One region of the Kitasatospora sp. NPDC050543 genome, then DNA from elsewhere that is predicted to be linked to it. Evidence: riboswitches for the same ligand, from Rfam matches in the RefSeq annotation. Region 1 holds a riboswitch; the other holds the start of a gene.
What was found. Region 1 has a riboswitch for cyclic di-AMP ahead of ACIBH3_RS09230 (peptidoglycan DD-metalloendopeptidase family protein). Riboswitches for the same ligand answer to the same signal wherever they lie in the genome.
Positions count from the first base shown of each region.

Region 1 (4,436 bases):
CGGCCTGCCGAGGACGCGACCGCGTTCCCACTCGGCCGCCTGATCCGGGACTCCTGAACGACGGCCGGCGAACTGCCGCCGCCGCACACCCCGTCCACCGGGCCACCCCGGCCTCGCGGACCCCGCGGGCGGCCGGGTGTTGCCAACCAGCCCCGAATGACCAAGGTAAGGCTAACCTAATCTTGTCCCTGCCTACGCCACCCGGAGCGCTGACATGAGCCACGTCGACCGCGACACACCCGAGCCGACCCACGCCGAGCGCATCCGCAGCCTGCTCACCGCCGCCGCGTCCCTGACCCTCGCGGTCGGCGGGCAGCGCTACGAACTCTTCGCGGGCCACTCCCTGGCCCGCGGCGGCGGCAGGCTCCGGCTGAGCGTCCCGGCCGACAGCGACCCGGCCCTCGCCGCCGCACAGGCGCCGCCCACCGGAGCGAGCGCGGTGCTCGAACTGACCGACGTGGCACCGGTCGCCGTCCGCCAGCGGATCCGCGGCCGGCTCGCGGTGGCCGGGCGCCTGCACCCGGCCCACCGGGCGGACGACGGCCAGTTCGCCCATCTCTGGCTGGAGATCACCCAGGCCGCGCTGAGCACCCCGCACGGAAGCTCGTGCGTCGACCGCGCCGCCCTCGCGGCCGCCGAGGCCGACCCGCTCGCCCGGTACGAGGCGGGCCTGCTCACGCACCTGGCCGACGACCACCCGGACGCGCTGCTCACCCTCACCCGGCTGATCGAGCCGGGCCTGCTCGCGGGCGTTCACCAGGTGGTACCGCTGGCGCTGGACCGGCTCGGCATCGTGCTGCGCCTGGAACGCGAGCGCACCCACCAGGACGTCCGGCTGGCCTTCCCCCGGCAGGTCGCCGACGCCGAGGAGTTCGGCCACGCCGTGCACGCCCTGCTCGCCGCGGCCCACACCGGCCCGACCGCCCGCTGAGCCGGGCGGGGGGCGAGGCCGGAGCTGACGGTGCGTCCGGTACGACGGCCGCCGCGGGCACAAACGCGACCGGCCGGGCCGGCCGCGAAGAGACTTCGCAAGCCGGCCCGGCCCGGTGTGTTCACCGCGACTGGTCAGGTACCGCGGTGGAGCGGATCCCGGAGGATCAGATGCTGACGCCGTGCGCGCGCAGGTACGCGATCGGGTCGATGTCCGAGCCGTACTCCGAGCCGGTGCGGATCTCGAAGTGCAGGTGCGGGCCGGTCACGTTGCCGGTGGCACCGGAGAGGCCGATCTGCTGACCGACGGTCACGGTCTGGCCGACCTTGACGCCGATCGAGGACAGGTGGGCGTACTGGGCGTACTTGCCGTCGGCGAGCTTGATCTCGACCTCGTTACCGTAGGCGCCGCCGGGGCCGGCCTTGACCACGGTGCCCGCGGCGACAGCCTTGAGCGGGGTCCCGGTCGGGGCGACGAAGTCGGCGCCGGTGTGGTGGCCGCTGGCCCACATGGAGCCGGCCACGCCGTAGGCGGTGCCGAGCTTGGCGCCGGCGATCGGCGCGGTGTAGCCCGAGGCGTTGGCGGTGGCCGGCTTGGTGGCGGGCGCCGGGGTGGCCGGGGTGGTGGCGGCGGGCTTGGGGGCCTGCTTCGCCGGGGCGGCGGGCTTCTCGGTGGGCTTGGCCGGCTTGGGGGTCTGCTTGACCGGGGCCGGGGCGGCGGGCTTCTTCGCCGGGGCGGCGGGCTTCTGGACCGGGGCCGCGGGCTTCTCGACCGGGGCCGCGGGGGCCTGGGCGACCGGCTTGCCGTTCAGCGAGAGCTGCTGACCGGGGAAGATCAGGTTCGGGTTGGCGCCGACCACGTCACGGTTGTGGTCGTACAGCGCGTGCCAGCCACCCTCAACCTTGTGCGAGGCGGCGATCTTCGACAGCGAGTCGCCGCCGACGACCTTGTACTTCTGCTCGGCGGGCGCGGCGGCCGGGGCCGGAGCGGCCTCGGCGGGCGCGGCGGCGGGCTTCTCGGCAACGGCGACAGCGTCGGTGCTGGTCGCGGCGGCCGGGGCCGACTGCTGGGTCTTGGCGGCCGGGGCCTCGTGGGCCTGGGCGGTCGCGGCGGTCACCAGCGGGAGGCCGAACACGGCGCCGACGACGCCGGTGGCGATGCCGATGCGGGCGAGGCGGGGCAGGCGGTTACGAAGGGGGGTTGCCTGTGCGGGCATGGGGGATTTCCTCTCCGACGCCTGCGAGGTGAGCTGTCGGGTTCGGGCTGGAGTTGCCCGGCCGCAAGCGCGGCTTCACCCCAAGCCGCCCCGGAATTCCGGGACGGCAACTTACCTGTGGTTCCCCCGCTCCTGCCGTACAGAGCTCAGTTCCGATACCTCCGGGCAGCGGCAGGACTAGGCGTTCTACCCGGGGAGCCGTCCGGACCAGGGCCGGGCGGTCGCTGAAGCAAAGCCCATCGACCCGATCGAAGCAATGTCGATCTCTTCACCGGTCAACAATTCGCCGAATTACCGTGACGCTCCGAATGATCGCCTACGCAGTATGTGCACAATCCAGTTGCGCTGCGCTACCGGCCACCGAGGATCCGGTCATATTCGGGGCACTCCGTACACGGCCGGATATTCTCGGTCACCGGCCGACACGCCGCCGGTGAGCCTTGTCACTTCACCCCCGGGCGCGCACGATCGGGCCGTGGCAAAAGACTCCGCCGGCGGACTGCGGCTCGGCACCGCACAGGGGCGATGGGTGCTGCTCGCCACAGTCCTGGGCTCCAGCATGGCCATGCTCGACGGCACCGTGGTCAACGTCGCGCTGCCCCGGATCGGCATCGATCTGAACGCCTCACTGGCCGCCCTGCAGTGGACCCTGAACGCCTATCTGCTCACACTCGCCGGGCTGATCCTGCTCGGTGGCGCGCTCGGCGACCGGTACGGCCGGCGCAGGATCTTCCTACTCGGCGTCTGCTGGTTCGCCGTCGCCTCGGCCGCCTGCGCCGCCGCGCCCTCGATCGGGTTCCTGATCGCCGCCCGCGCCCTCCAGGGGATCGGCGGCGCACTGCTCACCCCCGGATCCCTGGCGATGCTCCAGGCCTCCTTCCACCCGGAGGACCGCTCCCCCGCGGTCGGCCTCTGGTCGGGCCTGGGCGGGGTGGCCGCGGCCGTCGGCCCCTTCCTCGGCGGCTGGCTGGTGGACGGGCCAGGCTGGCGGTGGATCTTCCTGCTGAACGTGCCACTGGCCGCCGTCGTGGTCGCGGTCGCCGCCCGTCACGTTCCGGAGACCCGGGACGAGAGCGCCACCGGAAGCTTCGACGTGCTCGGCGCCACGCTGGCCGCGCTCGCGCTCGGCGCGATCACCTACGCGCTGACGGCGGCCGGTGAGGGACTCTCACCCGCGGTCTGGGTCACGGCGGTGGCCGGGGTGCTGCTGGGTGCGGCCTTCATCACCACCGAGCGGCGCCGCTCCGAGCCGATGCTGCCGCCCGAGCTGTTCGCCTCCCGGCTGTTCACCTCCGTCAATCTGGTCACGCTCTGCGTGTACAGCGCGTTCAGCGGGGTGTTCTTCCTGCTGGTGGTGCAGCTGCAGACGGTCAGCGGCTTCTCGCCGCTCACCTCGGGCCTGGCCCTGCTCCCGATCACGATCCTGATGCTCGCACTGTCCTCGCGGGCCGGGCGCCTGGGCAAGCGGATCGGCCCGCGGCTGCCGCTCTTCGTCGGCCCGCTGATCTGCGCGGCCGGGGTGCTGCTGATGCTGCGGATCGGGCCGGACGCCTCCTACTGGACGGACGTGCTGCCCGCGAGCACGGTGCTGGGCTGCGGGATGACGCTGCTGGTCGCGCCGCTGACGGCGACGGTGCTGGCCGCCGTGGAGGTCAGGCGGGCCGGGATCGCGAGCGGTGTCAACAACGCCGCCGCCCGGGCGGCCGGCCTGCTCGCCGTCGCGGCGCTGCCCGCCCTGTCGGGGCTGAGCGGGGAGGCCTACCGGGTGCCCGAGGCGGTCGACTCCGCCTTCCACACCTCGATGCTGATCTGCGCCGGCCTGCTGACCACCGGCGGGCTGCTGGCGCTGGCGACGGTACGCGGCAACGTCCTGGCGCCCGACCACCCGGTGGCCGAGCCGACTTGCGAGTGGAACTGCGCCACCACCACCCCGCCGTTCGACCCGGGACGCCCCGGCGGCGAGACGCCTCAGGGCCCGGCCACCGGGACGGCGACCGGGCCCTGAGGGCCGCGCGAATGCACTGATGCTACGTCAGAGGATGTCGCCGGGCGCGTACTTGGCTGCCTCGGGGTAGGCGGCGGCGACGGCCTCGATCCGTCGCACGACCTCGGCGACCTGCGCCCCGGCCGCGCCGGTGAAGGAGAGCCGGTCGGCGAGCAGCGCGTCCAGCGCGGCGCGGTCCAGCGGGACGCGCGCGTCCTCGGCCAGCCGGTCCAGCAGCTCGTTCTCCCGGGCCCCGCCGCGCATCGCCAGCGCGGAGGCGACGGCGTGCTCCTTGATGACCTCGT
Region 1 covers NZ_JBITGZ010000005.1:332,671-337,106, forward strand. Annotated here, with positions in the region: gene ACIBH3_RS09220 (hypothetical protein) at 1-57, shown strand, start outside; gene ACIBH3_RS09225 (DUF2470 domain-containing protein) at 215-931, shown strand; gene ACIBH3_RS09230 (peptidoglycan DD-metalloendopeptidase family protein) at 1,098-2,147, opposite strand; cyclic di-AMP (ydaO/yuaA leader) riboswitch at 2,151-2,304, opposite strand; gene ACIBH3_RS09235 (MFS transporter) at 2,623-4,152, shown strand; gene purB (adenylosuccinate lyase) at 4,180-4,436, opposite strand, start outside.

Region 2 (4,436 bases), on a different contig from region 1:
CGAGCAGCTCGGCGAGCCGCTCCAGGTCCAGGTGGTCGGGCAGGTCGGAGAGGGAGACGATCCGCTCGCCGCCGGGCCCGGCGACGCAGAACAGGTCGATCGGCCCGAGGTGCTTCTCGGTGGTGTCGACGAGGGCGGCGACGTCGCTGGGCCGGTGGATGTCGGCGCACACGCCGACGACCGGGCAGCCGGTCCGGTCGAGCTCGGCGGCGAGGTCCTCGGCGACCCCCGGGTGCTGGTCGGCGATCAGCACGCCGTTGGCGCCGGCGGCCGTGAACCGGCGGGCCAGGTCGGCACCCGACCCGCCGCTGAGTACCGCGATGACCACCACTGCCCCGGCTACTCGCATGGTGCGCTCCTTCCTGGGGGCGACACCGCACCGGCGCCCACCAATGTCCAGTCGGAGGGATCGTAGACACGGCACGACCCTCCGCAACAGGGATTACCCCGCAGGTGACCAGGCTCACCCCTCCCCGCCAACGGATACGGTCAAGACATGCCAGATCAGCCCAGCCCCGATCAGCCCGCCGGCGCCCAGCCGCCCCTCTTCACGTGGGAGTTCGCCGCGAACCCGTACCCCGCGTACGCGTGGCTGCGCGAGCACGCGCCCGTGCACCGGACCACGCTGCCCAGCGGTGTGGACGCCTGGCTGGTCACCAGGTACGCGGACGCGCGGCAGGCGCTGGCCGACAGCCGGCTGTCCAAGAACCCGGCGCACCACAGCGAGCAGGCCCACCGCAGCGGCCGGGTGGGGATTCCGGGTGAGCGCAGCGCGGATCTGATGACGCACCTGCTGAACATCGACCCGCCGGACCACACCCGGCTGCGCCGGCTGGTGTCCAAGGCCTTCACCCCGCGCCGGGTCGCCGAGTTCCAGCCGAGGGTGCAGCAGCTGACCGACCGCCTGATCGACTCGTTCGCGGCGCGCGGGTCGGCGGACCTGATCCACGAGTTCGCCTTCCCGCTCCCCATCTACGCGATCTGCGACCTGCTGGGCGTACCGGAGGAGGACCAGGACGACTTCCGGGACTGGGCCGGCATGATGATCCGCCACGGCGGCGGTCCGCGCGGCGGGGTCGCGCGGGCGGTGAAGCGGATGCGCTCGTACCTGCTGGAGCTGATCCACCGCAAGCGGGCGGACCTCGGCGACGACCTGATCTCGGGGCTGATCCGGGCCAGCGACCACGGGGAGCACCTGACCGAGAACGAGGCCGCGGCGATGGCCTTCATCCTGCTGTTCGCGGGCTTCGAGACGACGGTCAACCTGATCGGCAACGGGGTGTTCGCGCTGCTGCGCCACCCGGAGCAGCGGGCGCTGCTGCAGTCCTCGATCGCGCGGGGGGAGCAGGGGCTGCTGGGGACGGCGGTCGAGGAACTGCTGCGCTACGACGGACCGGTGGAGCTGGCCACCTGGCGGTTCGCGACGAGCCCGCTGACGATCGGCGGGGTGGACATCCCGGTCGGTGATCCGGTGCTGGTGGTGCTGGCGGCGGCCGATCGCGATCCGGCCCGGTTCGCGGCCGAGAACACCCTCGACTTGGCCAGAAAGGACAACCCGCACCTCGGTTTCGGCCACGGAATCCACTACTGCATCGGCGCGCCGCTGGCCCGGCTGGAGGGTCAGGCCGCGCTGGCCACACTGCTCACCCGACTTCCCGATCTTCGTCTCGCCGCCGACCCCGATGACCTGCGCTGGCGTGGCGGTCTGATCATGCGAGGGCTTCGTGAACTTCCCGTGGCATTCACCCCTGAGGCCTCGCGGGCAACAGGGGTGTCACGCGGACGGCGTGTCGATCGACCTGCGTCAGAGGCGATCTGAATGCGGATCAATCCGGACATACTTGTACCGTTTGTGGACGATCAATCGACTGTCGTAATTTCTATGTGATGTCTGCGATATGAGCTTGTGATCGGTATGAGGATCCGTCTAACCTCCGTGGAGCTCGCAGTGCGAGCCCCGAGCGTGGAACGCCGAGTCCTGCCCGCCGCGTTTCGGGAAACCGACCAGACCCCTGGGCAGGGGCGGGGGAACCAGGTTTGTTGCCGTCCCCACGGCTTGGGGTGAAGCCGCAGGCGCGGGAAGAGATTCCCGCTCCACGCGGCCGGGCCACCTCCCGGTCCGAACCCGACAGCTCACCTCGCAGGCGGGCGGAGAGGGACACCGACATGCTGTTCGCTGGTAATGGCCGTCACCGTCGTCGCACCCAGACCGAGAAGGCGATCGCCGTCGCCGGAGTGACCGGCGTCGGACTCGCGATGCCGCTGCTCAGCGCCACCGGAGCCCACGCAGCCGACGTCTTCACCTGGGACGCCGTCGCGCAGTGCGAGAGCGGTGGCAACTGGAGCATCAACAGCGGCAACGGCTTCTACGGGGGGCTGCAGTTCACCTCCAACACCTGGAAGGCCTACGGCGGCAACCAGTACGCCGCGCAGGCGCACCAGGCGTCGAAGGGCCAGCAGATCGCCGTCGCCGAGAAGGTCCTCGCCGCGCAGGGGCCCGGCGCCTGGCCGGTCTGCTCGGCGAAGGCGGGGCTGGCCAAGGGCGGCGCCGCCGCCCAGGTCGACACCGGCTCCGCGGCCTCGTCCTCCTCGGACGCCTCGCCGGCCGCCGTCCAGCCCAAGCCCGCGGACGCCCCGGCGGACACTCAGCAGGCGGAGCCCAAGGTCGACTCCAAGCCGATCCGGCCGAGCGCCCCGAGCTCCGCCCCGGTCTTCTCCGGCAAGGCCGGCTGGGACGAGGACGCGAAGGTGTACTGGTACCAGAACAACGGCGCCTGGTACTGGACCAGCCACCAGAGCGTCTACAGCCAGTTCGCCGGTGACTCCAGTGCCCCGCCCACCTCGCTGCCCCCGGCCGCGTCCACCGACGAGCGCGCCGCCGAGCCCGAGGCGCAGCCCGTGGCCGAGTCCGCCGCCGCGCCGGTCGCCGCGCCCGCGCCCGCGCCGGTGCAGGCCAGCGTGTCCGACCCGGCGAGCGCGCCCGAGGCCGCGCCCGCGCCGGCCGCCCATGACTACACCGTCCGCTCCGGCGACAACCTCTCCGCCATCGCCGGCGCGCAGCAGGTCGCCGGCGGCTGGCACGCGGTGTACGACGGCAACCGCGACACCGTCGGTGACAACCCGGACCTGATCCTCCCAGGCCAGGTCCTGCACCTGGGCTGACGGCCAGGTCCCGGCCGGGCGCGATACGGCCGTGACACGGCGGCGCCGCGGTTGCACCGCGGCGGTGCTCTGACTGCAACGCGACTGTGGCGCACGGGCCGTACCGGGTTCGCCCCGGTACGGCCCTCGGCGGGGCTCCCGGTGCCTCCCGTGGGGCAACCAGGTGAACTACCGGCGGGTAGCCGGGCCACACCCTGAGACGGAACCTGGGCCAGCGTGGCCCGGCGGGCCCGTGCCGTTAGGCTCTGGTCGAAACGACTCCGCAATCGTCCGCTGACGCCACACCTGTCCGTAGGACCTGCTTCCGCATAGGAGATGCCTCGTGCCGTCCATTGATGTCGTCGTAGCCCGTGAGATTCTCGACTCCCGTGGCAACCCCACGGTCGAGGTCGAGGTCGGTCTCGACGACGGCAGCACCGGCCGTGCCGCTGTCCCGTCCGGCGCCTCCACCGGCGCCTTCGAGGCGCTGGAGCTGCGCGACGGTGACAAGAACCGTTACTTCGGCAAGGGCGTGGAGAAGGCCGTCCTGGCCGTCATCGAGCAGATCGGCCCGGAGCTGGTCGGCTACGACGCCACCGAGCAGCGCCTGATCGACCAGGCCATGCTCGACCTGGACGCCACCCCGGACAAGTCCTCGCTCGGCGCCAACGCCATCCTCGGCGTCTCGCTCGCCGTGGCGCACGCCGCCTCCGAGGCCTCCGACCTGCCGCTGTTCCGCTACCTCGGTGGCCCGAACGCGCACGTGCTGCCCGTCCCGATGATGAACATCCTCAACGGTGGTTCGCACGCGGACTCCAACGTGGACATCCAGGAGTTCATGATCGCTCCGATCGGCGCGGAGTCCTTCTCCGAGGCCGTCCGCTGGGGCGTCGAGGTCTACCACACCCTCAAGGGCGTCCTGAAGGAGCGCGGCCTCTCCACCGGCCTGGGCGACGAGGGCGGCTTCGCCCCGAACCTGGACAGCAACCGCGAGGCGCTGGACCTCATCACCGAGGCCATCAAGAAGGCCGGCTACGTCCCCGGCAAGGACGTCGCGCTCGCGTTGGACGTCGCCGCCTCCGAGTTCTACAAGGACGGCGCCTACCAGTTCGAGGGCAAGGCGCTCTCGGCCGAGGAGCTCATCGCGTACTACGCCGAGCTGGTCGCCGCGTACCCGCTGGTCTCCATCGAGGACCCGCTGGACGAGTCCGACTGGGACGGCTGGAAGTCGATGACCGACAAGCTCGGCGACAAGGTCCAGCTGGTCGGTGACGACCTGTTCGTGACCAACCCGG
Region 2 covers NZ_JBITGZ010000001.1:417,898-422,333, reverse strand. Annotated here, with positions in the region: gene ACIBH3_RS01750 (SDR family NAD(P)-dependent oxidoreductase) at 1-349, opposite strand, end outside; gene ACIBH3_RS01745 (cytochrome P450) at 497-1,819, shown strand; cyclic di-AMP (ydaO/yuaA leader) riboswitch at 1,992-2,161, shown strand; gene ACIBH3_RS01740 (transglycosylase family protein) at 2,167-3,162, shown strand; gene eno (phosphopyruvate hydratase) at 3,485-4,436, shown strand, end outside.
Region 2: another riboswitch for cyclic di-AMP. It lies ahead of ACIBH3_RS01740 (transglycosylase family protein); the one in region 1 lies ahead of ACIBH3_RS09230 (peptidoglycan DD-metalloendopeptidase family protein).